DNA from 3 places in the Pseudoalteromonas sp. SCSIO 43101 genome. Region 2 is predicted to be linked to each of the others. Evidence: predicted binding sites of a transcription regulator. Region 2 holds the regulator's gene; each other region holds the start of a gene.
What was found. Region 2 encodes MetJ, which represses methionine synthesis genes. Its sites were predicted from a motif close to TAGACGTCTAGACGTCTA; they were not measured.

Region 1 (10,846 bases), 1.4 Mb from region 2:
GCAAGTGTAGAGCGCTATGCTGCGCACACAGATATAAAAGCGGCGCTTGCTTATGGCGGCGCCAGTATTGGCCCACAAATTAAAGCCATAAAAGCTGCACAGGTTGTCATCGCAACACCTGGGCGCTTACTTGATCATGTGATCAAGGGCAGTATTAAGCTCTCTAGTATTAATGCTTTGGTATTCGATGAAGCTGATCGCATGCTTGATATGGGCTTTATTGACGAGATCAATCGTATCTTGCGTCACGTGCCAAAAGATCGTCAAACCTTACTGTTTTCAGCAACATTTGACGACAGCATCTTTAAGCTAAGTAAGCAGTTATTGAATGATCCTAAATTAGTTGAAGTAAATAAACGCAACTCAGCAGCGGTTGAAGTTGAGCAGCTAGTTTATGCGGTTGATGAAGATCGTAAGCGTGAACTGGTATCGCATATGATCGGTATGAAGAATTGGCAGCAAGTACTAATATTCACTCGTACTAAACAAACCGCTGATGTGCTTGCAAAAGAAATGTGTAAAGACGGTTTAAAAACTGAATCTATTCATGGTGATAAAAGCCAAGGAGCACGAGATAAAGCGCTACATAACTTTAAATCCGGTGCAACAAGAGTACTGGTAGCGACAGATGTTGCTGCTCGTGGCCTTGATATTGCTTCGTTAAAGTATGTAATCAATTACGAACTGCCTTATGTGGCCGAAGATTATGTACACCGTATTGGTCGTACAGGTCGTGCTGGCGAGAAAGGGATGGCGATGTCGCTGGTTAGTATTGATGAGCAATGGTTACTGGATGAAATAGATATCTTACTCGACACGAGACTTACTCCACAGTGGTTACCAGGATATGAGCCTGATTTAACCAAAGAGCCAAAACAGGTTCGTAAAAATACAAATAAAGCACGGCGCTCGCGTGATAAAAAACGCATCTTAGGGCAAAAAAGTAGGAGACGTTCCTAAATTTGGCATATATTTATACTATCCTCAGGCTAAAGTTGAGAGTTTAGTATGTTAGAAGAAAATAAGTGGGTTTTTCGCCGCGCTGATAAACAATTTTCCTTAGAAAAGTGGCAGAAAACAATTAATCTCATGACTGAGTTGTTTTCTGCTCCTGCGGGTTTTATCGTCCATAAAACTGACAATGTTTATCGTATTATTGTATCCAGTGAGCAGCAAGAAAACCCCTATGAAGCAGGGGCTGAATTAAATGCTGACGATAATATCTTCTGTAAAAAAGTTGTGCGAGATATGGCACCACTTTATGTTGATCATGCAAGTAAAGACTCTCAGTGGGATGATAGCCCACTAGTGAAAGATGGTTTTGAATCTTACCTTGGTGTACCTATTAGTTGGCCTAATGGTGAACCGTTTGGCACATTTTGTGTAATGGATTTTAAGCAGACTCACTATCAACAGAGCTTTTTAGAATTAATAGAGCAACTTCGCGATATGGTTGAGGACGACCTTGCTTTGTTAGATAATTTTACGCAGATGCGTTAAATTGCCATGCTCGATTCACTTACCAATATTTATAATCGCCGCGCAATAGACCTACTTTGCCAACATAAACTGAATATATCGAAACGTCTTGGCTTTGACATTAGCTGTTTGTTTATTGATATAAACAGTTTTAAACCGCTCAACGATACTTACGGCCATGAAGTTGGCGATCTCGCGCTTATTTGTTTAGCTGACACTATGAAAGAGTGTCTTCGTGAAACCGATATTATTGGCCGCTTAGGGGGCGATGAGTTTATTGCTTTATTGCAAGTTCAGCCAGGTGATTGCATAGAAAGCATAGCCGATAAGCTCAACACCACCTATCAATCTAATTTAGCAAAGCGGGGCATTCCAGTTACGAGTTTAAGTATTGGTTCTGGGGTGATAGCTCAGCCAAAAGAAAACTTTGCTGAGCTATTAAAACGAGCAGATGAAGATATGTATGAGAAAAAGCAAGCCTCGAAGGCAGCACGTTAAGCTATTTGTTTCTCAGCTAGGTTCAGCTCCATGGTCGCTTTAAGTAAACGATAAAGGTTAATTGACGCATCAATTTCTTCTTTACGATTAGTTAAGCTTTCGATATTTAAACCGAGCGGTACATCTAAATGCGCGCAGCTTTGTAAAATTAAGTCAAGATTCTCACGGCAAATACGCACCGATTCACTCAATGTATTTGCCGAATCTAACATACGGTACTTAGTCGCCTCTGGGACCGAAATTCCTAACCACTCCATAAATTCTAAGGTTTTTTCACCGCCACATGGAGTAAACGTTAGAATAATACGCTTTGGGGTTGTGCCTTGTGCTTTACAGCTGCGGGCATAGCTGGTGATCAAATCAATAGTCGCTTGGGCATTGTAAACGGCTTGTGAGATGAAAAACTTACAGCCTTGCGCTGTTTTTTCGACTAAACGCTCATGTTCATTACGTTTGCTAGCGTGACGCTCTGCAATAGTAACGCCACCTAAAAATACATCGCTATTCTGTTTTACTAGCGTTTTATACGCATCAGAAAGGCTTAATTTGATGTCACCATGAGATGATGGACTACCTACTAGCACTAAGTTCTTTAATTCAAAATCATTTCGAGTTTCATTTAACCACTCGGTAAACTCAGCTTCACCACGTTGGGCAACACTTTTATAAGTGATTACATCCAGTTGTGAGAGGCTGCGAAGTAGTTGACTATATTCACGTGGATCAACCGTTTCTTTAAACGGAAAAGGGCGCGGTTTAGCAATTCGGCTGCTTTCATCTTGAATGTCGTAAATGATCACACCATCGTATTCAATTTCGTGCAAGCGACCTAGTAGCTTTTGGGCAATAGTTTCAAGCATGGCTTTATCAGTACCTGATTTTGGTGGTGTGGTACCGATAAGGTAGACGCCTTGATTGGTGTCTTCAATTTTCTCTTGTAATGATAAAGCCATAATCCTCATTCCAGCTTGTGCTAATGTCTATGTAAACAATATAGCAGCCATTTAGACGTCTAGATAGATTTTTCTGATGAAAGTTTTTCAATGACTATGAATTTTACTCAAGTTGAATGTGAGGTGTTCTACGAAATTGACACACCTGTTTACATAAATTATTGCCCTGACCCTCATATTTTCTGGCGCTTTGATGCATAATCAGGCTGCAATCATTATGAGAAAAATAACTAACAAGGGAACATTATGAAATTTAGATTATTAGCAACCAGTTTTGCTGTAACACTTGCGCTGAGTGGCTGCGCAAGTAACTCACAGTCAAATATGGTTAAAGAAGTCGAAATTGAGCAGCAAGTAAGCCAAGATGATAACCGTGTATTTAGCCAAGATTACCTATTAGAAGAGCTTGAGAACGGCCTTCGCGTAATGGTAGTGAAAACCGACTACCCAGACGTCGTATCACTGCAAATTCCGGTATCGGTTGGTTCGCGTAATGAGGTTGAAGCAGGTAAAACCGGTTTTGCACACTTCTTTGAGCACATGATGTTTAAAGGCTCTGAAAAATTCCCGCAAGATGTCTATTCAGATATTTTAAAGAACTCAGGTGTTGATAATCGCGCGTATACGACCAACGATTACACTAACTATCACTTAAATTTCTCAAAAGAGCACTTAGATAAAGTACTCGAAATCGAAGCTGATATTTTCCAAAACCTGACTTACAGCGAAGAGCAGTTCCGTACTGAAGCACTGACTGTAAAAGGTGAATATTTAAAGAATAATGCTAGCCCAATTCGTAAGTTACTTTCTGCCGTTCGTAACGAAGCATTCGAGAAGCACACATATAAACACACCACGATGGGCTTTTTTGAAGACATCGAAGCCATGCCTGATCAAATGGCATATGGTAAAGAGTTTTTCGCTAAGTTTTATAAGCCTGAGTATGTCTCTTTAGTCATTGTTGGTGATGTTGATCCACAAGAAACTATGGCAATGGTGAAAAAGCATTGGGGTAACTGGAAAAAAGGTGATTACCAAGCCGACATTCCAACTGAACCGAAACAACAAGCACCTAAGTACGTTCATGAAAAATATGATGGTTTACCGGGTCATTGGTTACTAGTGTCTTACAAAGGCACAGCATGGGATCCAACTCAAAAAGACCGTGCTGCGCTTGATTTGATTTCGCAGCTTTATTTCTCAAATAACTCGGCACTTTATCAAGAACTTGTTGTTGATAAACAAATTGCCAGTCAAATGTTTACCTATAACCCAGATACTAAAGACCCCGGTTTATTACATGTTTTTGTAAAAGTAGAAAACGAAGCTGATCTTGCTAAAGCCCGTGATGCGATTAACCGTACTTATGCACAAGCACGTACTGAGTTAGTTGATGCGCAAAAGTTAGCTGATTTAAAATCTAACTTAAAATACAGCTTTATCAATGGTCTTGATTCATCGCAATCAATAGCCTCAACGCTTGCAAGCTACATGCACTTTGAGCGCGACCCTGAAGTTATTAACCAACTTTACGCCACTGCTGATAGCATCACTCCAGAAGATATCAAAGCAGTAGCAAACAAGTATTTTGTTGATTCAAGCCGTACCACTGTGACAATGTCGGCGCTTGATAAAGTAACTGGTTTTGAGCAGGAAGTTGATTTAAATGCAGCGGTGGCAAGTATCGAGCAAGCACCAACAGAACGTCATTTTAAAGTACTTGATAAAACAAATAGTTCACCACTGGTTGATGTAAACTGGTTATTCAATACCGGTGCGGCAGCTGATCCACAAGGCAAAAAAGGTTTAGCGGCGCTAACAGCCGCGATGCTAGCGCAAGGTGGTTCAGAATCAATGAGCTATAAAGATATTAAGAAAGCCTTATATCCTTTGGCGGGAAGCTTTGGTTATCAACTTGATAAAGAGATGATTTCACTTCGTGGTCGAGTACACAAAGATAATGCTGCGAAATGGTATGCGCTTGTTAGCGATCAATTGTTAAACCCTGGCTTTAGAGAAGATGATTTCAAGCGTCTGAAAAAAGAGCTTATAGATAGCATTAAAGCGGGCCTTAAAGCGTCAAATGATGAGGAACTAGGTAAAGAAGTGCTTTATCATCAGCTTTATAAAGGTCATCCTTACGAAAGTTATAACTACGGTGACATATCAGATCTTGAAGCATTGACACTTGATGACGTCAAAGCGTTTTATAATAGCCAGTTTACACAATCTAAACTAACAGTGGGTCTAATTGGTGCTATCCCAAGTGATGTTAAATCGACAATGATGAAAGATTTAACCCAACTTCCACAAGGTAAAGAAAGCCGTTTAATGATCCCTGATGCGCCAGTACTTAAAGGTCATCATGCGACTATTGTTGAGAAATCAGCGCAATCTACCGCAGTGTCCTTTGGTTTCCCAATTGATACAATTCGTAGCAGCGATGATTGGACAGCCCTTTGGTTAGTTCGCTCTTATTTTGGTGAACACCGCAGTTCAAACAGCTTCTTATATCAACGCATTCGTCAAACCCGTGGTATGAACTACGGCGACTATGCATACATCGAATACTTCCCACGTGGTATGTTCCAAACAAAACCAGATGCTAACTTAGGTCGTTCAGAGCAAATTTTCCAAGTATGGTTACGCCCGCTGCGTTCTAATAACGATGCTCACTTTGCAACACGTACGGCATTATTTGAGCTTGATAAGCTAATTAAAAATGGCATTAGTAAGGAAGATTTTGAAGCGACTCGTAATTTCTTAATTAACTTTGTGCCGCAAATGGTTGCAAGCCAAGATCGTCAATTAGGCTATGCACTTGATAGTGAGTTCTATAACACAGAGAGCTTTGTAGACTATGTGCGCGGCAAGCTTGAAAAGCTAACCCTTGATGATGTTAACCGCGTTATTCGCGATAACCTGCAAACTGAGAATATTCACTATGTATTTATTACCGGTGACGGCAAAGATATGCAAAAACGTTTAGCATCAGAGCAAACATCACCTATGGTGTATAACGCTGAAAAACCGGCAGAACTTGTTGCTGAAGATAAAGTGATTGCAGACTATAAACTTGCAATACCAGCGAAAAATATTAAAGTACTTGATGTCGAAAAAGTATTTCAATAATTACTAATTAACTAATCAATGCCCCTATTTAGGGGCATTTTTCTATGCTTAATGGCTCGATGTTATCAGCAACTACAAGTTGATTTCGGCCAGCTTCTTTTGCTTGATAAAGCGCGCTATCAGCCATTTCAATGAGTAACATGGCATCATCACAACTACTAGGATATAGCGTGGCTAACCCGACACTTACTGTTAATGGGTAGCCAGCCAGTTCAGCCAACTTTAGCGTAGCAAGTTTTGTCATAAAACGTGTTACGAGTAATTGAGCATTATGGCTTTGCGTATTACCAAGTACTAGAACAAATTCTTCACCGCCGTATCTTGCGCACAAGTCACTGGGCCTGCGAGTAAATTCAGACAATAGTTTTGCCACTTCTTTTAAGCAATTATCACCAACTAGATGACCAAGGTTATCGTTAAGAGACTTAAAGTTATCAAGATCGACCATCGCTATGGATAAGGGATGTTTTAAGCGTGCACAGCGACTCCATTCTTGCGAATAAAAATCATCAAAATGACGTCGGTTAGCAACTTGCGTTAGACCATCGATACGAGCAAGCTCTCGAACTTGCTGCTCGGCAAGTTTACGTTCAGTAATATTTAAGTGGCTGATCACAACATAATCTGTTTTGCCAAGTTTTAAAGGTACTGCGCGCATCATAAACCAGCGGCTTTCAGTATCACTATGACAAGGATATTCCAAGTAAAACTCTGCGAGCTGCTGATTGATAACTTGGTTTATTCCGGTGTAGGCCTTTTCACCAAACTCATCGCCATGGGCCGCAGCTGATCTACAAATAGCTAGATAGTTTTGACTTTCCCACTGAGTGTTACACTCGCATCCATTCTCATCGCCGAATGATAGCCAGCTGCGATTTACAAATGTGATATCCCCCGAGTCATTAATCACCACAATATGCTCAGAGATAGTATCGAGTATTAACTTTAGAAACTCTTTTGATTCAACCACTTTATAACCTAGCCAGTGCTTAGTTATTTAAGGTTAGCAATAAATGGCGAATTTTCCTCTAAGCTACGCTTAAAGCTTTCATAAAAGTGTTTTGCTAGAGTCCTGAAGGGGTAGTGTAAAGCTCCTATTTAGCTCATGTAGTTAACAGCTGTCAGTACTGCATTTTAAGTTCAGTTCTGACAGTTGACCTAAGTCTCTAAGTAAAGCATCAGGAAATGCTAAAGTATAGAACCAATTTTAACACCTAGCGCAAATAGCATGGTTACTATTACAAAGCCGATAAGTGTGGCATAGCCGCGTTGTTCTTTGGTCATATTTCACTCCTAAAAAATAACAAATACTGTTGCCATACCAAGGGCGAAACTAATAAACGAAGAAGTCGCTACGATTACAGCTAGGTTTTGCTTACTCACTGCGTGTGCTTTGCTGTCATTAGTTGATTCGTCATCGAGCTTGATGAGTTCACCTTGGCGTACTTCAAACACTGCGCATAAGCTCATGGTAGTTTCTTTTGACGCAGCGCCTTCTTTTTCAACTCGTTGAATGGTTCGTAGGCTTACATCACAGGCATCGGCCAGTTGTTGCTGCGTCCACTCGAATTTAAGCCTCAATGCTTTAATTGTATTAGGGTTCAGTTGCATTACTTACTTCCCAATGAACGGTTCAATTAACGTGATTAGGGCAAAACCAAAAATTGCTCCACCAATAAAACACCCTAAGGTAACCATAGCCACTTGCTTTGGGTTATCTGTAAGTGAAGTCTGTGTACTCTGTTGAACTAATTTACCTGCTTTGTAAAACGAACATTCAAGCTTACCTGTTAGTATATTTTGCATCTCAAATTCGACTGCATAAGCATTCTCTTGGTAATTAAAGTCGTGGTGACTTTTAAAACCGAAGCTGCGCTTTTCACTAACCAATTCATCGTTTACATATATTTTTTCTTTACCACTCATGATGTGACCAAAGCATGCGATTTGATTATCACCATCTTGAAAGTAGAACTTATAACCTAATTTGTGTGAGTTTAGTACGTCGTTTTTCATCATCGTTTCCTTGTTAAGTTGATGATGTAAATTTAATGATTATTTTTGTTTTTTACGCCGTCAGTAATACGCCAGTTCCTATTTTGGCATATGACAGATAAGATGTCATATCTGTTTTGTTGTTGAAAAATAAGTACTTTAATTAAACCGCGTGCCTGTCATTAGAGTTTGCAGCTGTCATATGAGATTGATTTAAAAACACCTGCAAATGATCAAAAATAAGGTTTGATACTCTGGTTATTACATATAACCAGAACAAATAAATAACGGGTTAGTACATCTTGCTACAAATCCGTTAAACTAAAGGCTTAGCAGTTAGGTACAACCAGAAAGGCAATATTATGCGTCATGAAATTTGGCAAAAGCTTCGAGATGAAGCAAACGAAGTCGTTTCCCGTGAACCGCTTTTAGCAAGTCACGTTTATTCGTGTGTGTTAAATCATGAATGCTTAGGTTCGGCGCTTAGCTTTATTGTCGCGAATAAACTCTCAGATGCGGTGGTATCAGCATTTACTATCCGTGAATTATTCGATCAAGCCTTTGTTAAATGTGACCTCATGCTGACACATGTGGCTCATGACATAAAAGCAGTTAAAGATCGCGACCCTGCGGCCGATAGTTACTTAACTGTTATCTTGAACCTTAAAGGCTTCCATGCAATACAAGCACACCGACTCGCAAATTGCTTATGGCAACAAAACCGAAAAGAGCTTGCTCGTTTCATTCAGAGCAGAACCTCAGAAGTATTTGGCGTTGACATCCATCCTGCTTGTAAAGTTGGTCATGGTATTATGTTTGACCATGCAACTGGGATTGTAATTGGTGAAACTGCAGTTATCGAAGATAACGTTTCGATTCTACAATCTGTAACCTTAGGTGGTACAGGTAATGAACAAGGTGATCGCCACCCTAAAATACGTGCCGGTGTATTGATTGGCGCAGGTGCTAAAGTACTAGGTAACATCGAAGTCGGTGAGGGGGCGCGTATTGGTGCTAATTCAGTGGTGTTAAGTCCAGTTCCTGCACACACAACTGTGGTTGGGGTACCTGCTAAAGTGGTCGGCAAACCGAGCTGCCCCTGTCCAGCCGAAAGCATGAACCAAAACTTTTTAGATGATGGCACAACTACCGCTAGTAATGCCTCACACACCAGTGCTATGTTGTAGTTTTACATCAATAAAGAGCAATGGAATTGTCTAAATTATCCTTCGGGTTAGCTGTTATAGCGTCATTTTTTTGTGGCGCTCTTGCTATGTCACTCTTTCAGTCTAATCCACTAGAACAGACTCAAACTCACCAGCAAGAATTTATTGAAGCGCAAACTGTTGAGGCGCCACAGCAAACCAAGTCGGTAGTCCCTGTGAATGCTAAAAAAATCGCTGCACCTAAAGCTGACGTACCAGAAACTCTTAGCAAAAGTGAGCTTGAACAACAAATTGCTGAGCTAAAGCTACAAGTTGAAAGCCAACAAGCTGTGATTGCTAACTACCGTTCAAGTGCAATTCCCCCGCAGCAAATTGATTCACATCTTGAAGAACTTTATACCTTGTTAGAAGAGCAATCTCGTGATGAAGCGTGGGCTTACCAAGTTGAAACTGCGATGAGCGATTTTTTAATCATGGCAGATTTACCTGTACAACCAGAGCTAAAAATCGCAACGTGCAAAAGCTCCGTTTGTCAGTTTAAGCTACTGCAACCAGAGGGTGTAGATGACTTACCAAGCCGTTATTGGCGTGATTTAGGCGATAAAATGATGGAACAAAGCTGGTGGAAGCAGTTTAAGTTTACTTCCAGCACTTCGAGTGATGGCAGTCTAACCGTTATCGCTAGTACCGAGTAAAGTTAAACGACCTTCGAGTGCAACTGACCATCGGTAAGTTCGGTGGTTATAAACTCTCCTGAACTTACATCGTTAACTGATTTCACCACTTTGCCTTGCTGGTTCTTGGTAATGCTATAACCACGAGCTAATACACTGAGTGGGCTTACAGAATCTAAGCGGCTCGCTTGCAAAGAAAGCTGATTGCGTGAACTTGAAAGTTGCTGTTGCATCGTTTGTCTCAGTCGGGCGTGTAGTTGCGCGAGCTGATGCTCGCTTTTTGCGAGCTGATTTTCAGGTGAACGTTGCATCAAGCGTGGTGTTAAGTTAGCAAGTACTCGCTCATATCGCTGAATTTTGTTATTCATTGCACCATGCAAGGCTAAACTAAGCTCATCTAATTTTTGCGCTTGCTGATTTAGTTGATTACGTGGATGGCAAAGTTGTAAGCGATGCTCAAATTGTGTTGCAGTACTGCGCTTTACTGCCAAGGAATGTTTAAAAGCATGATTTAAGTGCCTAACTAACTGCGTAACTTTATTATGTAGCTCTTCCGTGTTTGGGCTAACTAGCTCAGCAGCAGCCGAAGGGGTTGCGGCACGAATATCGGCTACATAGTCACTTATTGTGGTATCGACTTCGTGACCAACGGCACTAACGATTGGTAAGTGACTTGCGAAAATGGCGCGAGCCAATTGCTCATGGTTAAAGCACCACAAATCTTCGAGTGAACCACCACCGCGACCTAATATAAGTACATCCACTTCATTACGCTGATTGGCGATGCTTATTTTTTCTATTAATTGGCTGTGGGCATCTGCGCCTTGTACCATCGCTGGATAAATCACGACTTCAAGCTGCGGAGCACGGCGTTTTAGTACGGTAAGAATATCGCGAATAGCTGCCCCAGTGGCTGAGGTAATCACCCCAATACGATTGATATTGGTTG
Region 2 (10,846 bases):
AAGTCAAGGTGTCGCATGGCGCCCGAAAAACAGTCCTGCGGTTTATAATGGACCTATCCGTATTCGTAGAGCACTTGCCCAGTCGAAAAACGTAATTTCGGTACGCTTATTACGTGGTGTTGGTCTTGAGCGCACAGCCGATCATTTGCTTAAGTTTGGTTTTTTAAACAGTGATATTAACCGTAGTGAATCGCTGGCACTTGGCAGCGCCTCTATAACTCCTCTTGAACTTGCGAGGGGGATGAGTACTTTTGCTAATGGTGGGCACTTAATTACTCCATACTTTATTTCAGAAATTCAAGACTCTGCCGGAAATGTGTTATTTAAAACAGAGCCTGAACTTGCCTGTGATGAACCACAACAAGTCATTACCCCTGAATTTGCATCTCTGGATGATACTCAGATAAATATTCCAAATACTCAGGTTACTAGCGCCCCACGTTGTGCACCACGAATCATTTCAAAGCAAAATGCTTTCTTAATTTCACAAGCTATGCACAGTGCTATTTGGGGTGGCGGTAGCTGGACTCATAAAACGGGTTGGAGTGGTACAGGCTGGCGTGCACAAGCCCTTGGTCGTCGTGACCTAGCCGGTAAAACAGGTACCACCAATGACTCTGTTGATACTTGGTTCAGCGGCTTTAACCGCAATGTGATGACTTCGGTATGGGTTGGTTTTGATAACCCAGGTAAGGCCCTTGGCCGTTCGACCTATAATAATAACCTCGATAAATCGCAAATATCTGGTGCAGAATCAGGCGCTAAAACAGCGCAACCGGCATGGGTCGACTTTATGCGTGCAGCCCTTGATGGTATGCCAGAAGCACCTATTGAACTTCCTGAGGGGCTAGTATCGGTTCGTATCGACTTAGCGACGGGCCTTTTAAGCCATAAAAACGATTACACTAGTCGCTTTGAGTACTTTATTAAAGGCACTGCGCCAACCAAGTATGTACTTGATCAACCTACTGATGTGTTTGAAGAAAAGCTCAGCACAGAAGAAGAGCTGTTTTAAGCAATTTGTATAAGTAGTTGTGATAATAAAAAAGCGCCCAAAGGGCGCTTTTTGCTTAGCCATTTAAACTAAGATCAGCAAAATTATTTTAGGTTATTCACTAACCAATAAAGATCTGAGTGAATCCCCGCCGCGGTGACCTCTTTGCCCGCTCCAGGGCCTTGGATCACCAATGCATTATCTAAATACCACTGTGAATTAATTACAAAGATATTATCGCCCGGTTTAAGACCTGCTAGTACATCATCTTTGCCAACATTGACTAAGCCAACTTGTGCTTTGACCTTACCATCTACTAATGTAATAGCACCGGTATAGCGCACAACTTTATCTTCAGCTGCAGCCAAGTTTGCTTTTTCAGTCATAAAATCATCGAGTAGCTGCTTATTTGCAAGAAAATCTTGCCAGCTACCTATTGCTAACGCTTCAGGCATGAGTGGAGTTAAAGCAATGTCATCAAGCTCTAAATCAAGACCGAGATCTCGCGCTAAAATTAGCAGTTTACGCTGCATATCGCGGCCAGATAAATCTTCACGAGGATCTGGCTCTGTATAGCCCATTTGCTGAGCTTGAAGCACTAAATCTGAAAACGGCACACTGCCATCATAGCTGCTGCATAACCATGACAAGGTACCTGAAAATACCCCTTCAATACGGTTAATTCTGTCACCACTATTTTGTAAATCAGCTAAAGCAAAATTAATTGGTAAACCTGCCCCCACACTGGTGTTATAGCGCCACAATAAATTTCGCTCGGCTAAATTATTACGTAATGTTTGATACCAACTACTGGCGGCGGTGCCAGCATATTTGTTTGCACTGATCAAATGGCAGTTAAGTTCTATAAAATCAGGATAAAACTGACTAAAGGCCTCACTGGCTGTAATATCAATCACTACTTTGTGTTCATAATCAAGCTCATTGATACGTGCTAATAACTCAGCTTTGTTGTAGCTTTGCGCTTCGTTGTGCCATTGCTCTTGCCATGTTTCAGTATTTAAACCACTGGCACTAAAAAGCATTTGCTTTGAGCGTAAAAGAGCAACAACTTTTACTTTATACTGAGCAGATAAACGAGCAAACTGAGCTTGTAGTTGCGATAAGAACACCTCACCCACATTACCAAGACCAGCAACGATAATGGCCAGCTCTTGGCCTTTGTTGACTAACTTGTCATGTAGAAGAGTTAAAACATCACTATCAATTGCCTGGTCATTTAAGATCAACACATAGTTATCATCTTGTTGTACAAAACGAGGATGAATGCTTTGCTCTTTTAAAAGCGCTGTCGCTTGATCTGTAAGCGTAATTACATCTGTTGTTGGTGCAACCACTGCACAACCACTTAAATTAGACTCAACAATATTGGCGCGACCCGCTAAGTGGCCTACAACCTGATGAGTGCTTTGACCTGGCACTAATAAGTAAGTATCGCCATCTTTAGTAAAGTGGTGCAGGCTGTGTTGGATTAACTGGCTTAGTTCACCTACTTCACCACTACTAAGTTTATCAACCCGTAATAAATCGATGTTATCTAAGGTAGTAATAAAACGTTTTGCTTTGCTATAGCCTTCTTTTACTACTTCGGTTGGTGTTGCATCGCAATCAAAGCTACTTCTAACAACTAGCTTGATCTCGGTGCCTTTTAACGGCGATAACGTCTTAGCATGCAGTACAGGATTACCTAAACGCGCTAATAAGTTAGCTTGCTCGCGACAAACCTTGGCATATTTAAGCGCATTTTTAACTTTACGAGGATCTGTACTAAACACTCCTTGTGTATCGGTCCATATAGACACTTGTTTCGCAAAAGTATAACTGGCCAGTAACGTCGCACTGTAATCACTGCCGTTGCGCCCTAATGTAACCGTATTGCCTTGGCAATCCACAGCTATAAAGCCCGTTACTACGTTTATGTGTGACTTACTAATTATACTTGTGCATTGCTGCTGATTTTTTTGATGTAATAGTTGCCCGTCATTTAAAGTAAATAACTGCCTTGCATCAACATCTTGCGCAGCGACACCGAGCTGATTTAGGTAAGCGGCCAACAAGCGCGCCGACCACACTTCACCATGGGCAAGTAAAGGCGCCTCAAGTAACTGCTGTTGACTAATTAATTCATTTAAAACCGCAAGCTCATCATTTAGCTGCGCCAACGCCTGTTGTTTATTCTGGCCTGTAAGTAATTGCTCAATTAAGGCTCGTTGATTGTTATCAATAAGCAATAAAATATCGCTAACAGCTTGCCAATCTTGCTGCTGGTAACTTTGCCAAAGTTTTACTAGAGTATCGGTTGTTTTACCTGATGCCGACACAACCACACCGTCACCCTGCTCTGTATTCGCTAGAACGATGTTAGCTACCGCATGATAACGATCTGCCGAGCTTAAGCTTGAGCCACCAAATTTATGAACAATATTTACCATCTCTTCTACCACAATGCCGTATGCGCAGGCGTTAACTTAAATGACGCGTTTTGTTGTGTATCTTGCTGTGTTTGTTTTACTTCAGCTTTAGCAACTTGCTGGCTTTGACCTGGTTTTACTAAATTGAAAACACGGTCTAAATCTGCGATAAGATCTTTTACATCTTCAATGCCTACAGAAATACGGATCAAAGTATCGCCCACACCGGCTTCAAGGCGTGCTTTAGGCTCCATGCCTGCGTGTGTCATAGTCGCAGGGTGACAAATCAAGCTTTCTACCCCACCTAACGACTCTGCAAGGCTAAAGTCTTTAAGACTGGTTAAAAACGCTGCTGCATCGTTAATGTCGCCTTTAATATCAAAGCTCACCATGCCACCAAAACCACGTTGCTGTGCTTTAGCAAGCTCATGTTGTGGGTGAGAAGCAAGGCCTGGATAATAAACTTGGCTTACAAAAGGAGAGTTTTCTAAATACTCCGCAATCGCAAAAGCATTTTCTTGATGCTGCTTTAAACGCACATTTAAAGTACGTAAACCACGAAGCGTTAAGTAACTGTCAAATGGTGCACCAGTAATACCGATATTATTTGCCCACCAAGCAAGCTCATCACCTAGCTCTTGCGTAGCAGCAATCACCGCACCGCCAACCACATCAGAGTGACCATTAATATATTTAGTAGTTGAGTGAACAACAATATCAACACCAAACTCAATTGGGTTTTGCAGCGCAGGTGATAAGAAGGTGTTATCAGCCGCAACTAAAGCATCACACTGCTTAGCAATACTAGTGATTGCTTTAATATCTGTTAAACGCAAGATTGGATTACTTGGCGTTTCTATCCAAATCAACTTAGGTTTAATCGATAAAATTTCTTGGAGATTTTCAGATTTCGTTAAATCCAAAACTTTTAGTTTTAACAGGCCACGCTTTTCAAGCGAAGTGAATAAACGATAACTACCACCATAGCAGTCATGTGGGATCACTAAGGTGTCGTCACTGTTTAATAGCTGAGTCGCTAAATGCACTGCTGACATACCTGTTGCAGTAATAATACCTCTAGCGCCACCTTCAAGTTCAGCTAAGGTTTCAGCTAAGATATCGCGATTCGGGTTACCGCTGCGGCCATAGTCATACTGGCGCTTAGTATCAAAATCAGCAAATGAATAGGTGGTTGATAAGTAAATTGGCGGTACAACCGCGCCATGATGTTTATCGGCTTCGATGCCGTGACGAACAGTAATCGTCGCTTTATTTTTATCGCTCATTTCATCACCTATTCCTAAATTGGATGTTTAGACGTCTAAAAGGTTAGATGATCAAATATGAGAAGTCAAAGCATTTATCGCTCACGCATAGAAGTTTATACATTTACACCACTAGATGGCTAAATAACTAGTATTTGACTATCTTTTTTAAAGAGATAGAATTTCCGCATCTTGCGCTGTGAATAAGGCGTAAATCACTGACAACCGAGGCAACGAAACAACTTATGGCTAAATGGAACGGTGAATACATTCACCCATATGCAGAACACGGTAAAAAATCAGAACAAGTAAAAAAGATTACCGTATCAATCCCACTTAACGTATTAAAAGTATTAACTGACGAGCGTACACGCCGCCAGATCAATAACCTGCGTCATGCGACGAACAGCGAGTTATTGTGTGAAGCTTTCTTACATGCTTTTACAGGTCAACCATTACCAAATGATGACGACCTTCGTAAAGACAATCCTGAAAAGGTACCTGAAGAAGTTAAAAGAATTATGCAAGAAATGGGGTTAGATATCCCAGTGCTTGATTCAGAATAAGTATTTCGGCCATCGGATCACCGCCGATAATCGCAGATATAAAAAAACTCAGCCAAGGCTGAGTTTTTTATTAGCGTTATACAATTTGAGTAATTAAGTTTAACGCATGTAATCTTCTGGCATCTCGATTTGCGCTACACCTGACTCCACTGCAGCTTCAGCAACAGCACGTGCAATACGAGGTAATAAACGCGGGTCCATTGGCTTAGGAATGATGTACTCAGCACCAAACTCTAGTGACTCAACACCAGCCGCTTTCAGTACTTCATTTGGTACAGACTCTTTAGCGATACCACGAATAGCGTGTACTGCCGCAATTTTCATTTCATCATTAATTGCCGTTGCACGCACATCAAGCGCACCGCGGAAAATAAACGGGAAGCAAAGCACGTTATTTACTTGATTAGGGAAGTCTGAACGACCCGTAGCCATAATTAAATCGTTACGTGCACTGTGCGCAACTTCTGGTGCAATCTCAGGATCTGGGTTTGAACACGCAAACACGACTGGTTTATCAGCCATTAGCTTAAGATCATCTGCAGTTAATAGGTTAGGACCTGATACACCAACGAATACATCAGCATCAGCAATAACATCTTGTAATGTACGCTTATCAGTATTATTAGCGAATAGTTGCTTATACTCGTTTAAGTCATCACGACGAGTATGGATCACACCTTTACGGTCAAGCATATAGATGTGCTCACGTAGTGCGCCACATTTAATTAAAAGCTCCATACAAGCAACTGCGGCAGCACCGGCACCTAAACATACAATAATGGCATCTTCGATATCTTTACCTTGTACTTCAAGGGCATTAAGCATACCGGCAGCAGTAACAATAGCTGTACCATGCTGGTCATCATGGAAAACGGGAATATCACAGCGTTCAATAAGCGCTTTTTCGATTTCAAAACATTCAGGTGCTTTAATATCTTCTAAGTTGATACCACCAAAGGTATCAGCAATATTAGCAACCGTATTGATGAAATCTTCTGTTGTGCGGTGTTTTACTTCAATATCAATTGAATCAAGGCCAGCAAAACGTTTGAATAATAAGGCTTTACCTTCCATTACAGGTTTTGATGCAAGCGGACCTAAGTTACCTAAACCTAAAATTGCGGTACCGTTTGAAATAACCGCAACCATGTTACCTTTACCTGTGTACTTATAGGCATTTGCTGGATCAGCAGCAATTTCGCGGACCGGTTCAGCAACACCTGGGCTATAAGCTAAAGCGAGATCGTTAACCGTTTCGGCTGGCTTGGTTAGTTCAACACTAATTTTACCTGGAACGGGGTGAGCGTGGTAATGTAATGCTTGTTCACGAAAATCTGACATAACGCGATAGTATCCTGCAAAAAGTTAAAAAGTGAGAGAGCTTGCATCAGTACGATACCTGTAATGTATAAAAATTCCAAGTATTATCAGGTCTATCCTGTTATAAGCTATATCGCTTAATTTTAAAGGATTTCCCCACAATTTCTGTGCATAGTTGCGATTAATTAGACATAAAAATTCACCTATTTATGGCCTTTTAAGCACGTGTTTTTGTATTTTGTATGCACGAACACTGCAAATAGCCGAAATTAGCCTATAACCGCCATTTCAACGAAGTTCACAGCATTTAATTACGAAATTATTTAAAATTATTATTTTTAATAACTTTTAGATACCAATACGCTTAATTAAGTATTATTGCGGATTGGTATGCATTTATACAAAAAAGAATATAGCCAAGGGATTACACTTTGTCTGCACAATTAGCGACATAGTGGGCATAACACTCAGAAATAGTTATGCAAAAGAAATATGTTAAGATGGTAAGTTAGTGATGAGTTCAAAGTATACTTAATGAATTTTAGGTATAAAAAAAGCACCCTAAGGTGCTTCTTTTAACTAAACAGCAGAAATTACTTCTTGCTGCTAAGTGCACCGAAGCGCTTGTTGAAACGATCAACACGGCCGCCAGTGTCTAGAATCTTTTGCTTACCAGTGTAAAACGGGTGACACTCAGAACATACGTCTAAGTGGATGTCTTTACAAAGAGTTGAGCTAGTTTCGAATTTGTTACCACATGAACAAGTTGCAGTGATAGCTTCGTACTTAGGGTGAATACCTTCTTTCATAGGGAACCTCTAGTTAAGGCCGTATCGCTCTCCAAACCCGAAGTCTGGCACCATACGCAGTTAATACAATTAATAGGCCGCGTATTTTATAGCTCAAGTGACCTTGCGACAAGCTTTAAATGCATCTTTCGCTAAAAAAATAATCAAGTGGCCTGTTGTTCAGTATTTGTTGGTAGGTTTTTAACAGTAATTTTAGTACATTATCCTTCTATCTTTGTTTCAGTTGAGTTGTTATGCACTTTGTAGAAGTTGCCATAAAAGTCCCTTTACAGCGTACCTTCGATTATAAAGTTGAACAGCTGCTGCATAGCCCTGACTTAAAGCCAGGTATGCGAGTTCGTGTGCCATTTGGCAGTCAAAAAAAGGTCGCTGTGGTACTCGCTCTAAAAACATCAACAGAAGTTCCTGCAGACAAAATTAAAGCTATTATTGATGTAATAGACGACACACCAGTTTTATCAGAGCAGCATCTAGCCTTGCTAAAATTTACTGCCCGCTACTACTGTTACCCATTGGGTGAAACCATTCATACGGCACTTCCGGCTGCTTTAAGACAAGGCGAATGTCCAGATAAAACCAGTATTAATATGGTTGAGCTGACCGATAAAGGCGCAAAGCTTCCATCACTAAAAGCAAAAACCCAGTTGAGTTTATTAAAGCAGCTAGCCGAATCGGGCAAATCATCTGTTACTGAATTAAAAGCACTCGGATTTACAAAAAAAACCATCGACGGCCTACTCGATAAAGAATTGATCACTCAGTTTATCGAACATGATAACCAATGGCAGCAACGCGTGCCGACCGTTGGAAACAAACCAACTCTTAATAAAGAGCAAGCCGTTGCCTGTACCAGCATTAATCAAGCTTGCGGCTTTACTAGCTTTTTACTTGAAGGGGTTACCGGAAGTGGTAAAACTGAAGTGTATTTGCAATGCCTAGAAGAAGTACTTAAAAAAGGTCAACAAGCCTTAGTATTAGTGCCCGAAATTGGCTTAACACCTCAAACCGTTAACCGTTTTCGTCGCCGATTTCCTGATACACCAATTATGCTATGGCATTCAGCACTAACAGACAATGAACGCTTACAAACCTGGCGTTTCTGTGAAAAAGGCAGTTGTGCCATAGTGATCGGTACACGTTCGAGTATTTTCTTACCCTTTTTATCGCTTGGGATGATCATTGTTGATGAAGAGCACGACAGCTCGTTTAAGCAGCAAGACACGTTACGTTATCATGCCAGAGATTTAGCCGCTTATAGAGCATACCAGCATAATATTCCACTGGTTTTAGGTAGCGCCACACCGGCACTTGAAACCTTACACAAAGCAATTAATAACAAGTATCAGTTATTGAGTCTTACTGAACGTGCCCAAACCAGCACTGATAATCAGTTCCAATTAATCGATATGAAAGGCCAACCAGAACAAGCTGGTATTGCCCATGCCAGCCTTGCCTATATGCGTCAACATTTAGAGCGAGGCAAGCAAGTGATGGTGTTTTTAAACCGCCGAGGTTTTTCACCTACCCTCATATGTCATGAGTGTGGTTGGCTAAGTGAGTGCTCACGTTGTAGCACTAGCGCAACCTTTCATAAAGCCATTGGCCAAATGATTTGTCACCACTGTGGTGAGCAACATCAGGTGCCCCATCAGTGTCCAGATTGTGGCAGCACGCAGATTTTTCCAAATGGTAAAGGCACTGAGCAAATTGAAGAGTTTTTAACACAAACCTTCGCTGATATTCCGATTAGTCGTATTGACCGCGACTCAACCCGTCGTACAGGCAGCTTAGAGAAAGCACTTGATGATATTAATCAAGGTGGTGCTCGTATCTTAGTCGGTACGCAAATGTTGGCAAAAGGCCACCACTTTGCCGATGTGAGTCTCGTTTTAATCTTAGATGTCGATAGTGGTTTATATTCCTGTGACTTTCGCGCGACAGAGCATTTAGCACAGCTAGTTACACAAGTGGCAGGCCGTGCTGGGCGAAGTGGTGAGCCAGGGCAAGTATTACTGCAAACTCACTTTCCTGAGCATCCACTACTACAAGACCTAGTAAATAATGGTTACCAAGATTTTGCCCGCTATGCACTCACAGAGCGAGAAGATGCGCAGCTTCCACCTGTCACTAATATGGCCATGGTTCGTGCAGAAGGGCATAACATTAATCAAGTGGTCGATTTTTTAACTGATTTGGTTCCTGTCCAGAACGTATCTGGTATACAATTGCTTGGTCCGATACCTGCGCCACTGGAACGTGTAGCAGGTAAATATCGCTTTCAATTACATATTCAGGCGCAGGAACGCTCTCACTTACACCAATATTTAGCGCAGATGGTTGACTATATAAGTACCAGTAAATTAGCGCAAAAGGTGCGTTGGAGCCTAGATGTTGATCCTATAGATATGATTTAAGGCCAATTAAGAATCATGGCACAACACGATTACATAAATAAAAAACCAGCAAATCGAAATAATAAAAAACAAGCCCCGGCAAAAAAGCCCTTCCCAATTTTTCTTGTTTTAATTGCGCTTATCTTAGTAGGCGGGTTTGGTTACGGCTTGTGGTATATCAAACATAATGCCGATCCTGAGTTAGTAGAGCAGCAAGCAAACCCAGTTAAAAAAGAAGAAGCTATCATTCCGCCTCCTAAAACGCCTGAGTTCATTAAGGAGATTAAAGAGCATGAAGTTCAAGTCGAGGTCAAAGAGATTGAACAAAAAGGCCCTTATGTAATGCAATGCGGCTCTTTTAGAACCATGGCACAAGCACAAACATTAAAAGCAAAAATCGCTTTTGCAGGCTTAGTTGCCGAGGTAAAGAAAACACAAGGCAGTAATGGTATTTGGTATAAAGTGCGCTTAGGCCCTTACGAAACCAAACGTTTAGCCGAAAGTGACAAGAATAAACTTAAACGCATCAAAATAATGGGCTGCGGAATTTGGCTTTGGACTTGATTTTAGTTCATTCACCCATATAAACACCTCATCAATCGCTTTTTACGAGCGGCTTCGCCGCTCGATGATGAGGAATAATCATGACCACTATTGTAAGTGTACGCCGCGACGACAAGGTCGTTATTGGTGGCGACGGCCAAGTTTCACTTGGTAATACCGTAATGAAGGGCAACGCCCGCAAAGTTCGACGTCTTTATAATGGCAAAGTAATCGCTGGTTTCGCTGGCGGTACTGCTGATGCCTTCACCCTTTTCGAACGATTTGAAAGCAAACTAGAAATGCACCAAGGTAACCTGACTAAGGCTGCCGTAGAAATGGCCAAAGATTGGCGTAGTGATCGCGCACTTAGAAAGCTCGAAGCACTATTAGCAGTCGCAGACGAAACTGCTTCATTAATTATCACAGGTAACGGTGATGTTGTGCAGCCAGAAAACGACCTAATTGCGATTGGCAGTGGTGGTAACTTCGCACAATCAGCAGCCACAGCGCTACTAGAAAATACCGAC
Region 3 (10,846 bases), 1.3 Mb from region 2:
TGACCAACTGGTGCGTAAACACGACATTGAATTTTTTCTTTCTCAACGATTTGATCAAATAATGACTCGCCCATACCGTGCAAGCGTTGGAACTCAAAACCTTCGTTGTCGCCTTTCGCGACTTCTAAAATTGTTGCTGCAGTATATGCGTTGTGAGTAGCAAATTGCGGATACAGAACATCACGAGCTTCAAGTAGTTTGATAGCACACGCTTTGTAAGAAACGTCAGTGGTCGCTTTACGTGTGAATACAGGGTAGTGATCTAAACCATCTTGCTGAGTCGTTTTGATTTCGGTATCCCAGTATGCGCCTTTTACAAGGCGAACCATTAATTTACGACCAACGCGACGAGCAAGTTCTGCAACCCACTCAACCACAAAAATAGCGCGTTTTTGATATGCTTGAACTGCTAAACCAAAGCCGTTCCAGTTACCTAAATCGTCATCGCTAAATACTGCTTCAATCACATCTAGTGAGATATCTAAACGGTCAGCTTCTTCAGCATCAACAGTAAAGCCGATATCGTAGCTTTTCGCTGCAAGCGCAAGCTCTTTTAACTTAGGTATGATTTCAGCGATAACACGCTCGCGATGAGTGAATTCATAGCGCGGGTGAATTGCAGATATCTTAACTGAGATACCCGGGCTTTTGATTGGACCACGGCCATTTGCCGCTTTACCAATTGCGTGGATAGCAGTCATATAGCTTTGGAAGTAACGCTCAGCATCTTTCATGGTGCGCGCGCCTTCACCTAGCATATCGTATGAATATACGTAGCCTTTTTGCTCTTTATCCGCTGCACGTTCAATTGCTTCGTCAATAGTACGACCCATAACGAATTGCTTACCCATGATCTTCATCGCGAAGTTCACAGATTTACGAATAACAGGCTCACCTAGACGACCTATTGTTTTCTTAAGCACACCGAACTGTTGCTCTTTCGATTTGTCGCTGTAATTAACCATTTTACCGGTTACTAACAGACCCCAAGATGAGGCGTTTACAAATAAAGAATCGCTGCTACCTAAATGAGAGCTCCAGTCACCTTTAGCAAGTTTGTCACGAATTAGTGACTCTTGCGTCGCTTTATCTGGAACGCGTAATAGTGCTTCTGCAAGACACATTAAAACAACGCCTTCTTCACTTGAAAGTGAAAACTCATTTAATAGTGCATCTACACCGCTTTGACCATCCTGATCGCGACGGATATTTAAAACCATTTGACGAGCACGTTCCCACGCTCGGCTACGCGCTTTCACGCCTACTTCAGCCAAAGGCAAAATGTGATCAATAACCGCATTTTCGTCAATACGGTAGAAATCACGGATCTTTTGTCTAATTGGACATTCAGTTGTCAAATCGCCATTAAATAGCATATGTAACCCTCTGGTGTGTGGAGTCTAAAAAATGAACTAATTGCATTTCTTACCATTGATATAATTCGTGCATTCTAATTAAAATCCAGCAGAATATGCTGGTTAAATTTTTCGATTTACGATAATTTACAGGGCATACCGTTAACTTAGCCGCATAAAATTCTGTTATGACCAGTCCGAATAGATTACGCATGTTAGATCGCATCGATTTAGCAATTTTAGACGCTCTGCAAAAAAATGGCAGAATATCGAACGTAAACCTCGCAAAACAGGTAAACCTGAGCCCAAGCCCGTGTCTAGACCGTGTAAAACGTTTAGAGCAAGAAGGCTACATCGAAGGCTACTACGCAAAGCTTAGCGAAGGTAAACTTAACCAGAGCTTGTTAGCACACGTGCAAGTATCCTTGGTGACATCTAATACATCTGTTTTTAAAGTGTTTCGCGAGTATATTTTAAATATTCCTCAAGTCGTTGAATGTGACATGGTTGCTGGTGGCTATGACTATTTATTAAAAGTGCGAGTCTCAGATATGGATGAATACCGCCAAGTGCTTGGCGATTTAGTTGATATTCCGGGGGTTGGTACACATCATACTTATATGGTTATCGAAAAAATTAAACAAGATACCGGACTTAGATTCGATATATAGATACAAAAAAAGCACCAATAGGTGCTTTTTTGCAGTTTTACCGGTTATGCCCAGCCGTCATAGCGTTTACGGCGAGATAACACTACAGTTAGGATAATGCCTAACAGTAAACCAATAAATGCAATGGCACCGCCATAAGTTAATAGCTGGCGTTTCTCTTTAGCACTTGCGGTTTGTTTTGCATTACGCTCAGACTCGATGGTGTTCTTAAGGGTTTCGATTTGCTTGCTAAGTGCTAGGTTTTGATCTGTCAGTGCTCTATTTTGTTCTTGTAATTGCGGCAGCTCAATCTCTGCTTGACGAAGTTGCTCTTGCATTAACGTCATATCATTATTTAGGGCTTGAAATTGTTGTTGGATACCTGCATTTTCGGTTACGAATTTTGCTTCTACCCAGCCTTCACGATCTTTATCATCACGAATTTTAAAGTAACCATTATCTTCATCCGATAACAACATAACTTGTGTACCTGCATCGACTGAGCCCAGTATACGGTAGTTTTTGCTTGGACCAGAGTGCATAAAGGTGTACAGGTTATCGACTATATAGGCGGTGTTTTGGCTGTCGCTGCTTGGCGCTTCTTCTGCGTAACTAATAAAAGAGGTGGCCGCAAGGAGCAACCCAAAAATACACTGTTTTAACATCAATCTACCTTGTTAATGTGATCTTGCCTAGAAGTGGCTAAATTTATAATTTCTTTAAGTATAGAGATAGTAGGGATTTCAACTATCAATAGCAAGGCTGATATTGTAATCCGTGATTAGACTTGGTCGCAAAAATCAGGAAAAAATTTGCATTAAGTAGCTGCTTTGTTTATTTTGAGCACTTATTTATTTTAAATGTACTCCGCAAAACGAATGGATACTGAGATAGAACTGAAGTTTTTGGTGTCAGATGCCGTTGTTCCACTGATCCCCGCATTAATTACCCAATTTGCAAAAACCGTTACTAATAAACCGTCGCGAAGCTTACAAAATGCTTATTACGATACGCCAAGCCGAGAATTACGTGCTTTAGATATTGGCCTACGTACTCGTTGTTGCGATAGTGATTGTGAGCAAACCATCAAACTTGCCGGCGAAGTGGTTGGTGGTCTTCATCAGCGCCCTGAATACAACTTGCCACTCACAGGTAATCGCCCTGATTTACTTGCTTTTGATGCCGCTATTTGGCCGCATGGAATGCAAGTGTCTGCCATTGCTGAGAATCTATACCCAATTTTTAGTACAAATTTCATTCGCCGTACATGGTTACTCGAAACCGAAAATGGTGCAAAAATTGAAGTGGTGTTAGATAAAGGTGAAGTTGCTGCATCGGGTCAGGTTGAGCCAATTTCTGAACTTGAAATCGAACTTATCGAAGGTAGCCGCAATGAACTGTTTGCATTAGCGGATAAATTAGTTAGTGAGAGTCATGTTCGCTTAGGTCTTTATTCTAAAGCTGCACGTGGTTATGGGCTTGCCGATGACAAGCCATTAAAAGCAAGTAAATCAATCGGCTTTGTGCCGTTAAAACGTGATGCTACGCAAGAGCAAGCATTAATCGAAAGTATCAACTACGCGATTCGTTTTGTACAAAAACATGAAGCGTGTTACTTCATTAAACCGAGTTTAAAAACGCTTAAGCGTGTGACCGACGGTATTCGTTTAATTCGTCATACATTTTGGCTTTTTGACGACATTGTTAGCAAAGACGACACTGAATCATTGCGCACTGAGTTAAAGTGGTTATTAAGTGAATTAGCTTGGGTTGAAAATGCAATTCAGCTAAAAACGTACACTTCAAAGCGCCATGCATACTACAAAAAGATCAACAGTGCGCCAGAGCTCACACAGGTTATTAATGACTTAAAAGAACTACAGCCAAGCATTGACGATATTGAAACACTATTCCATAGCACCCGATACAACCGCTTGCTATTACAGCTAACGACGTGGTTAATTGAAAAGCAATGGCGCAAATCATGGGGGCAAGCTGAGTTTCAGGCTGCGGAAAAACCGGTTGCCGATATTGCTAAGCGTTTATTTGCTAAAGATTGGCACGACATGCACGAGCTCATTCCTGAGCAGCAAGTGTTTACAGATAAAGATTATTTGGCACTGCGCACGCGTCTTGAAAACTCATTACTTAGCGGCAACTGCTTAGGGGCTTTGTTCGATAGAGAAGATCGAAATGAGTTTCGTATGCCGTGGGTCGATATCTCGCATGGTATTTATGAGTTAAGTACCCTTGAGTACTTAAAGCAATTATGTGCAGGACAAGACGACTTAGAGCTGACAAAAATTCAATCATGGCTTGATCAAAAGTCTGAATTTTTAGTGAGTGCAATGGAGCAAAGTCGCCACGCTTCATTTAATACAGACCCTTACTGGCTGTAAATCAATGCGCTTTGGCCTATGGATTGGGTTAGCATGGTTGAGTTTATCGGCATTTGCTAATCCTATCGAATGGAAAACTTACAAACAGCAAGACGATATTAAAGTTAGCTATAAAAAACACGACACTGGCATTGTAGAAATTAATGCCTCTGTGCTGGTTAAAAATGCCAAAGCAAGTGACTTTATGGCGTTGTTAAGTGATACCGACAATGCACCAAATTGGCTTGAAAATGTAAAAAGCGTGACCTTAATGGAGCGCTTAAGCCCCTCGGAAACGCTTGTTTACACCCATTTTAATTCGCCTTGGCCGGTGTCAGACCGAGATTTAGTGAGTTACTCTTGTTATCATGCTTTGGATGAACACAAAACAGAGTTACAAATCAAAAGCCAACCATATGCAAAAGCCGAAGTTGCAGGCATTGTGCGTATTAAAGACCTTACCGCTTATTGGCGTTTAGAAGAGCAACAAAGCAATTTGTTGGTACGCCATCAAGCCTATGCAGATCCAAGTGGCTCAATTCCCCGCTGGTTAAGTAATAAAGTGTCGTTAAAAAGCGTCTATAAAACTCTAGAAGCACTCCGAGAACAATTAGCTAATAATCAATTTTCTCGTATCAAATCACCCAGCCGTATCGGTTCATGCCCTCATTTTGAGTAGTAATACAAAAATATTACATATAATTACAAAAGATTGATTGAAACTGTTCCTTTTTTAAATACACTCTGTTTCGTTTTTATTACAGGGATATTGTATTTATGGAACTTAAGCCGTTTGCTACAAGTCGGTGGTATGCCTTTGTTGAGGAAAATACTCGGTTGGCAATGTTATGGCTAGCTGGTGTCACTTTATTTATGGCATTTAGAGTGTTTTTCTTATTCTATTTTTATGACCATCTTAGTAGTCCTTTAACACTCGATACATTTGCAACGACATTTAAAGCAGGCTTTGCCTTTGATTCTGCTGCTGCTGGTGTTTGCTTAGCAATTCCATTTATTTTTAACTGTTTCTTACAACCAATTCGAAAATCGCATTGGGTTGCTAGTGTTCGTCATTACAGTGCTCAGATATATCTTAGTTTAAGCGTGTTACTATGTGTTGTTAGTGTGACCTACATAGCTGAGTATGGTAGTCAGTTTAATTACTTCATGTTTGAAGGGCTGCATGACGATCAGGCCGCAATTCTCAAGACAGTCGCTATGCAATATAAACCATGGGGTAGTGTCATTACATTATGTGTTTTATTGTATTTTTCATTTAACATTTGCAATTGGATTAATCGGCATCAGCTTCATGTACTGAGTAATTTGTTTACGGATTGTAAAGTCAAGCGCACAGTGCTTGTTATAATCATGGTTGTTTTAACAATTTGTGCTGTAAGAGGGTCTTTTGAATCTCGCCCTGCAATGCGCAAATGGTCTGCAGTGACACCAGATCCTTTCGCCAATAACTTAGTCATAAATCCGTTGAGAAGCTTTATATACGCAATCAGAGATTATAATGAACTTCAGAGTCATGGCGCTAACTCCAAGAATCCTTATTTAGCTAATGATCAATTAATTAGCGAACCGCTAATTAATTTAAAGCATACTACAACTGGCGTACTTACTACGCAGCCATCGAGAATATTTCTTATCATAATGGAAAGTTATGATTCGTGGCCATTGCAAGAAAAGTATTTTGGGCTAGGTCTTACAACACAGTTACAAAAACTGGCTGAAAAAGGTTTGTATTTCCCAGATGCATTGCCTGCAGCGAGTAGCACAATGAACTCGCTTTCAAGCATCTTATCCGGCATTCCTTATGCAGGCGTTAATATGAGCAAGATTGGCCCACAAAAACCAGCTAGTCCAATGTCGTTATTCGAGCAATTGGAACAGCAAGGCTATCGCAGCCAGTTTTTTTATGGGGGGTTATTGTCTTGGCAGAATATTGGGACATACGCAAAATCACAAGGTGTTGATAGATTATATTCAGCAGCAGACATGGGAGGTAAAGGTTCAGCTGGTGTGTGGGGTATAGATGATCAACAACTATTCGAACTGGTTGCTAATAAAGCGAAAGAAAATACCTTTAATGTTGTAATGACAACCAGTTATCACGGACCTTTTAATTTAAATTTAAAACAGTATGGCTACCCCTTGGAGTCTATTGATGATTACCCTTCAGCATTACGAGAGTTAAACTCAGAACTTTTGTCGCCCTATACACTTGGCCACCTTTGGTATGCGGACCATATGCTTGGAGAGTTTGTTGATAAGATGGAGTCGCAATACCCAGATGCACTTTTTGTTATTACTGGCGATCATTACAGCCGTCGTTACATTCATGACCAGCCTAATTTATATGAACTCACTCATGTACCCATTGTTTTTTATGGTCAAGCTATACAGCAACTAAAGGCAGAACCGCAGCTGGCCAGCCATATGGATATTGCTCCTACAATTTTGAATTTGGTGGCAAAGCCAAATAGTGCATTCTATAGCGTTGGTAAATCACTATTATCACCAACAACAGACCGGACAATTTTTGGCTTTCAGACAGCTCGCAAAGGACAACAATTATGGCGAGGTGACTTTTCGGGGATTTATGAATATCATTTGATCAACGAAAAGCAGCGATATGATGTGCGTTACAACAAACAAAGCACACCTTTTGCAAAAATAGATGACGCAACATTCAACGCATATAACCAATATATGGGCATAGCGTGGCACTTGTTGCTAAAAGGCGAGCAGTAGGAAAAGCATGAAAGAACCAAAAATTCCCTTGGTTAATAAGCCAAATGGTATTGGTATTGGACGCATTTTTAAAGCAACTAAATGTTCAGTTAAAGGATTTAAAGCGGCATTTAAAGAAGAGTCCGCATTTCGCTCTGAAATCTACCTAGGGGTGTGTTTATTACCTTTATCAGTCGTGCTTGCACAGTCTTTGAATCATTGGTTAGTGCTGTTTATTCCTTACTTATTACTATTAATCGTCGAGTTACTTAACTCGTCAATAGAAGCACTGACTGACCGAGTAGGGATTGAGTATCATGTATTATCAGGGCGTGCTAAAGATATGGCTTCAGCGGCAGTGACATTGGCGTTGCTAATTCTAGCCTTAGTCTGGGGTGTGGCAGTTTACGAAAAAATTATAAGTTATCTTTAAATCAGATAAGCCAGAAATAAAAAAAGCGCCGAAGCGCTTTTTTATTTTATCTAACCTATTACAGACCAGCTGCTGCGCGAAGTGCGTCTGCTTTGTCTGTGCGCTCCCAAGGGAACTCTTCACGACCGAAGTGACCGTAAGCCGCAGTCGGTTGATAGATAGGACGCTCAAGATCAAGCATATGGATTAAGCCGTAAGGGCGAAGATCAAAGTGCTCACGTACTAATTCGATTAGACGCGCTTCTTCTAATTTACCTGTACCAAATGTCTCGATACTGATTGATGTTGGCTCTGCAACACCGATAGCGTAAGAAACTTGTAGCTCACATTTATCAGCAAGGCCAGCAGCAACCACGTTTTTAGCAACGTAACGTGCAGCGTATGCAGCGCTGCGGTCAACTTTTGATGGATCTTTACCAGAGAATGCACCACCACCGTGACGAGCCATACCACCGTATGTATCAACGATGATTTTACGACCTGTAAGACCACAGTCACCCATTGGGCCACCGATTACGAAACGGCCAGTTGGGTTGATGAAGAACTTAGTTGCGCTTGAGATAAGCTCAGCAGGAAGAACCGGTTTAATGATAGTTTCCATTACCGCTTCAACTAAGTCGTTTTGTGAGATTGAATCACAGTGTTGAGTTGAAAGAACAACTGCATCAATGCCAACAGGCTTGCCATTTTCGTATGCAAACGTTACTTGAGATTTTGCATCTGGGCGTAACCAGTTAAGCTCACCGCTTTTACGAACTTCAGCTTGACGCTGAACTAGACGGTGTGAATAAGTGATTGGTGCAGGCATTAAAACGTCAGTTTCGTTACATGCATAACCGAACATTAGACCTTGGTCACCAGCACCTTGCTCTTCAGGACGAGCACGGTCAACACCTTGGTTGATGTCTGGAGATTGCTTACCGATAGTGTTTAGGATTGCACAAGAGTCAGCATCGAAACCCATGTCAGAGTGCGTGTAACCGATTTCACGTACTGTTTTACGTGTGATTTCTTCGATATCAACCCAAGCGCTAGTTGTGATTTCACCACCAACCATCACCATACCAGTTTTAACGTAAGTCTCACATGCAACACGGGCATGAGAATCTTGCTCTAAGATAGCATCTAGAACCGCGTCAGAGATTTGGTCCGCGATTTTATCCGGATGACCTTCAGAAACAGATTCAGAAGTAAATAAATGTTTTGCCATTGTATTTCTGCTCACAAATATTGCGCTTCACAAACGTCGGTAATAGCGCTAAAAAATTAAGGGGCGTATTTTATCTAAAACAAATATGTTTGCATAGTAATTTTACGCCTAGACGTCCATTTAAAATTACTAATAACGTATTGTTCTTAATAAACGCCCATAATTGGTGCATTTAATGCGGATTTTTAATTGCACTGTACCCTTACAATAAGTAAGAATGGGGCTTCATAAACAACCAGCGCAAATACATAAAGGTAGGAGAATTCATGCCATCACGCAAAGAACTTGCAAATGCTATTCGCGTCTTATCAATGGACGCAGTACAACAGGCCAAATCTGGCCACCCTGGCGCCCCTATGGGCATGGCAGATATCGCGGAAGTACTATGGCGCGATTATCTAAAGCACAACCCTACGAATCCAGAGTGGGCAGACCGCGATCGATTTATTCTTTCGAATGGTCACGGTTCAATGCTGATCTATTCTCTACTGCACTTAAGTGGCTATGACTTACCACTAGAAGAAATTAAAAACTTCCGTCAAATGCACTCAAAAACACCAGGTCACCCAGAGTATGGTTACGCTCCTGGTATTGAGACTACTACGGGCCCATTAGGTCAAGGGATCACAAATGCAGTGGGCATGGCAATCGCCGAAAAAGCGCTAGCTGCACAGTTTAACCGTGAAGGCCACGATATTGTTGATCACTTCACGTACGCATTCATGGGCGATGGCTGCTTAATGGAAGGTATTTCTCACGAAGCCTGTTCATTGGCGGGTACATTAGGCCTAGGTAAACTAGTTGCGTTTTGGGATGACAATGGCATCTCAATTGATGGTGAAGTAGAAGGTTGGTTCAGCGATGACACACCAGCACGCTTCAAAGCATACGGCTGGCACGTAGTAAGCGATGTAGATGGTCATAACCCAGATGCAATTCGCGCCGCAATCGAAGAAGCTCGCAGCATTACTGATAAGCCATCACTCATTTGTTGTAAAACAGTGATTGGTTACGGTTCACCTAACAAATCAGGTAGCCATGACTGTCACGGTGCACCACTAGGCGAAGACGAAATTAAAGCATCTCGTGAGTTCCTAGGTTGGACTGGCGATGCATTTGAGATCCCTGCTGATATTTACAGCGAGTGGGATGGCAAAGAAAAAGGTAAGCAACTAGAAGCAAGCTGGGACGAAAAATTTGCCGCTTACGCAAGCGCATACCCTGAACTTGCTGCTGAGTTTAAACGCCGTACAAATGGTGAGTTACCAGCTGATTGGGCTGAAAAGTCACAAGCTTACATCGAAGAGTTACAAGCAAACCCAGCAAACCCAGCAACTCGTAAAGCATCACAAAATGCATTAAACGCGTTTGGTCCATTATTACCAGAATTCATGGGTGGCTCTGCTGACCTTGCTGGTTCAAACTTAACACTTTGGGATGGTTCAAAAGGCTTAGAAGCAAACGATGCAAGCGGTAACTATATTTTCTACGGTGTACGTGAATTTGGTATGTCAGCGATCATGAATGGTATTGCACTGCACAAAGGCTTTATTCCTTACGGTGCTACTTTCTTAATGTTCATGGAATACGCTCGTAACGCAGTACGTATGGCGGCATTAATGAAGCAGCCGAGCATCTTCGTATACACGCACGATTCAATTGGTTTAGGTGAAGATGGTCCAACGCACCAACCAGTAGAGCAAATTGCTAGCATGCGTTTAACGCCAAACTTAGTGAACTGGCGCCCATGTGACCAAGTTGAGTCTGCAATTGCGTGGCAACAAGCTATTGAACGTAAAGATGGCCCAACGTCACTGATTTTCACTCGCCAAGGCCTTGAGCAACAAACGCGAACTGCACAGCAGTTAGCTGATGTGAAAAAAGGTGGTTACGTACTTAGCTGTGACGGTGAGCCAGAACTTATCCTTATCGCAACGGGCTCTGAAGTACAGCTTGCACAAGATGCCGCTGCAGAACTTCGTTCACAAGGTAAAAAAGTACGCGTGGTATCTATGCCTTCAACTGATCTATTTGATGAGCAAGACGCTGCATATAAAGAAAGCGTACTACCAGTAAGCGTA

Region 1: a site for MetJ is predicted at 2,975-2,992, ahead of J8Z25_RS12855 (methylenetetrahydrofolate reductase). Genes of this name have one in related genera too.
Region 3: a site for MetJ is predicted at 8,867-8,884, ahead of metK (methionine adenosyltransferase). Genes of this name have one in related genera too.

The regions. Positions count from the first base shown of each region.
Region 1 is NZ_CP072673.1:2,757,977-2,768,822, reverse strand. Features, by position in the region: gene J8Z25_RS12870 (DEAD/DEAH box helicase) at 1-960, shown strand, start outside; gene J8Z25_RS12865 (GAF domain-containing protein) at 1,009-1,500, shown strand; gene J8Z25_RS12860 (GGDEF domain-containing protein) at 1,507-1,977, shown strand; gene J8Z25_RS12855 (methylenetetrahydrofolate reductase) at 1,974-2,930, opposite strand; gene J8Z25_RS12850 (M16 family metallopeptidase) at 3,177-6,062, shown strand; gene J8Z25_RS12845 (sensor domain-containing diguanylate cyclase) at 6,091-7,032, opposite strand; gene J8Z25_RS12840 (helix-turn-helix transcriptional regulator) at 7,356-7,673, opposite strand; gene J8Z25_RS12835 (hypothetical protein) at 7,677-8,081, opposite strand; gene cysE (serine O-acetyltransferase) at 8,420-9,244, shown strand; gene J8Z25_RS12825 (hypothetical protein) at 9,331-9,918, shown strand; gene xseA (exodeoxyribonuclease VII large subunit) at 9,921-10,846, opposite strand, start outside.
Region 2 is NZ_CP072673.1:465,029-475,874, reverse strand. Features, by position in the region: gene J8Z25_RS02315 (penicillin-binding protein 1A) at 1-1,015, shown strand, start outside; gene metL (bifunctional aspartate kinase/homoserine dehydrogenase II) at 1,099-3,444, opposite strand; gene metB (cystathionine gamma-synthase) at 3,450-4,709, opposite strand; gene metJ (met regulon transcriptional regulator MetJ) at 4,934-5,254, shown strand; gene J8Z25_RS02295 (malic enzyme-like NAD(P)-binding protein) at 5,354-6,595, opposite strand; gene rpmE (50S ribosomal protein L31) at 7,168-7,383, opposite strand; gene priA (primosomal protein N') at 7,617-9,797, shown strand; gene J8Z25_RS02280 (SPOR domain-containing protein) at 9,813-10,340, shown strand; gene hslV (ATP-dependent protease subunit HslV) at 10,421-10,846, shown strand, end outside.
Region 3 is NZ_CP072673.1:2,860,151-2,870,996, reverse strand. Features, by position in the region: gene putA (bifunctional proline dehydrogenase/L-glutamate gamma-semialdehyde dehydrogenase PutA) at 1-1,376, opposite strand, end outside; gene J8Z25_RS13325 (winged helix-turn-helix transcriptional regulator) at 1,544-2,026, shown strand; gene J8Z25_RS13320 (TIGR04211 family SH3 domain-containing protein) at 2,071-2,670, opposite strand; gene J8Z25_RS13315 (CYTH and CHAD domain-containing protein) at 2,884-4,404, shown strand; gene J8Z25_RS13310 (START domain-containing protein) at 4,409-5,062, shown strand; gene J8Z25_RS13305 (LTA synthase family protein) at 5,161-7,143, shown strand; gene J8Z25_RS13300 (diacylglycerol kinase) at 7,151-7,555, shown strand; gene metK (methionine adenosyltransferase) at 7,614-8,765, opposite strand; gene tkt (transketolase) at 9,032-10,846, shown strand, end outside.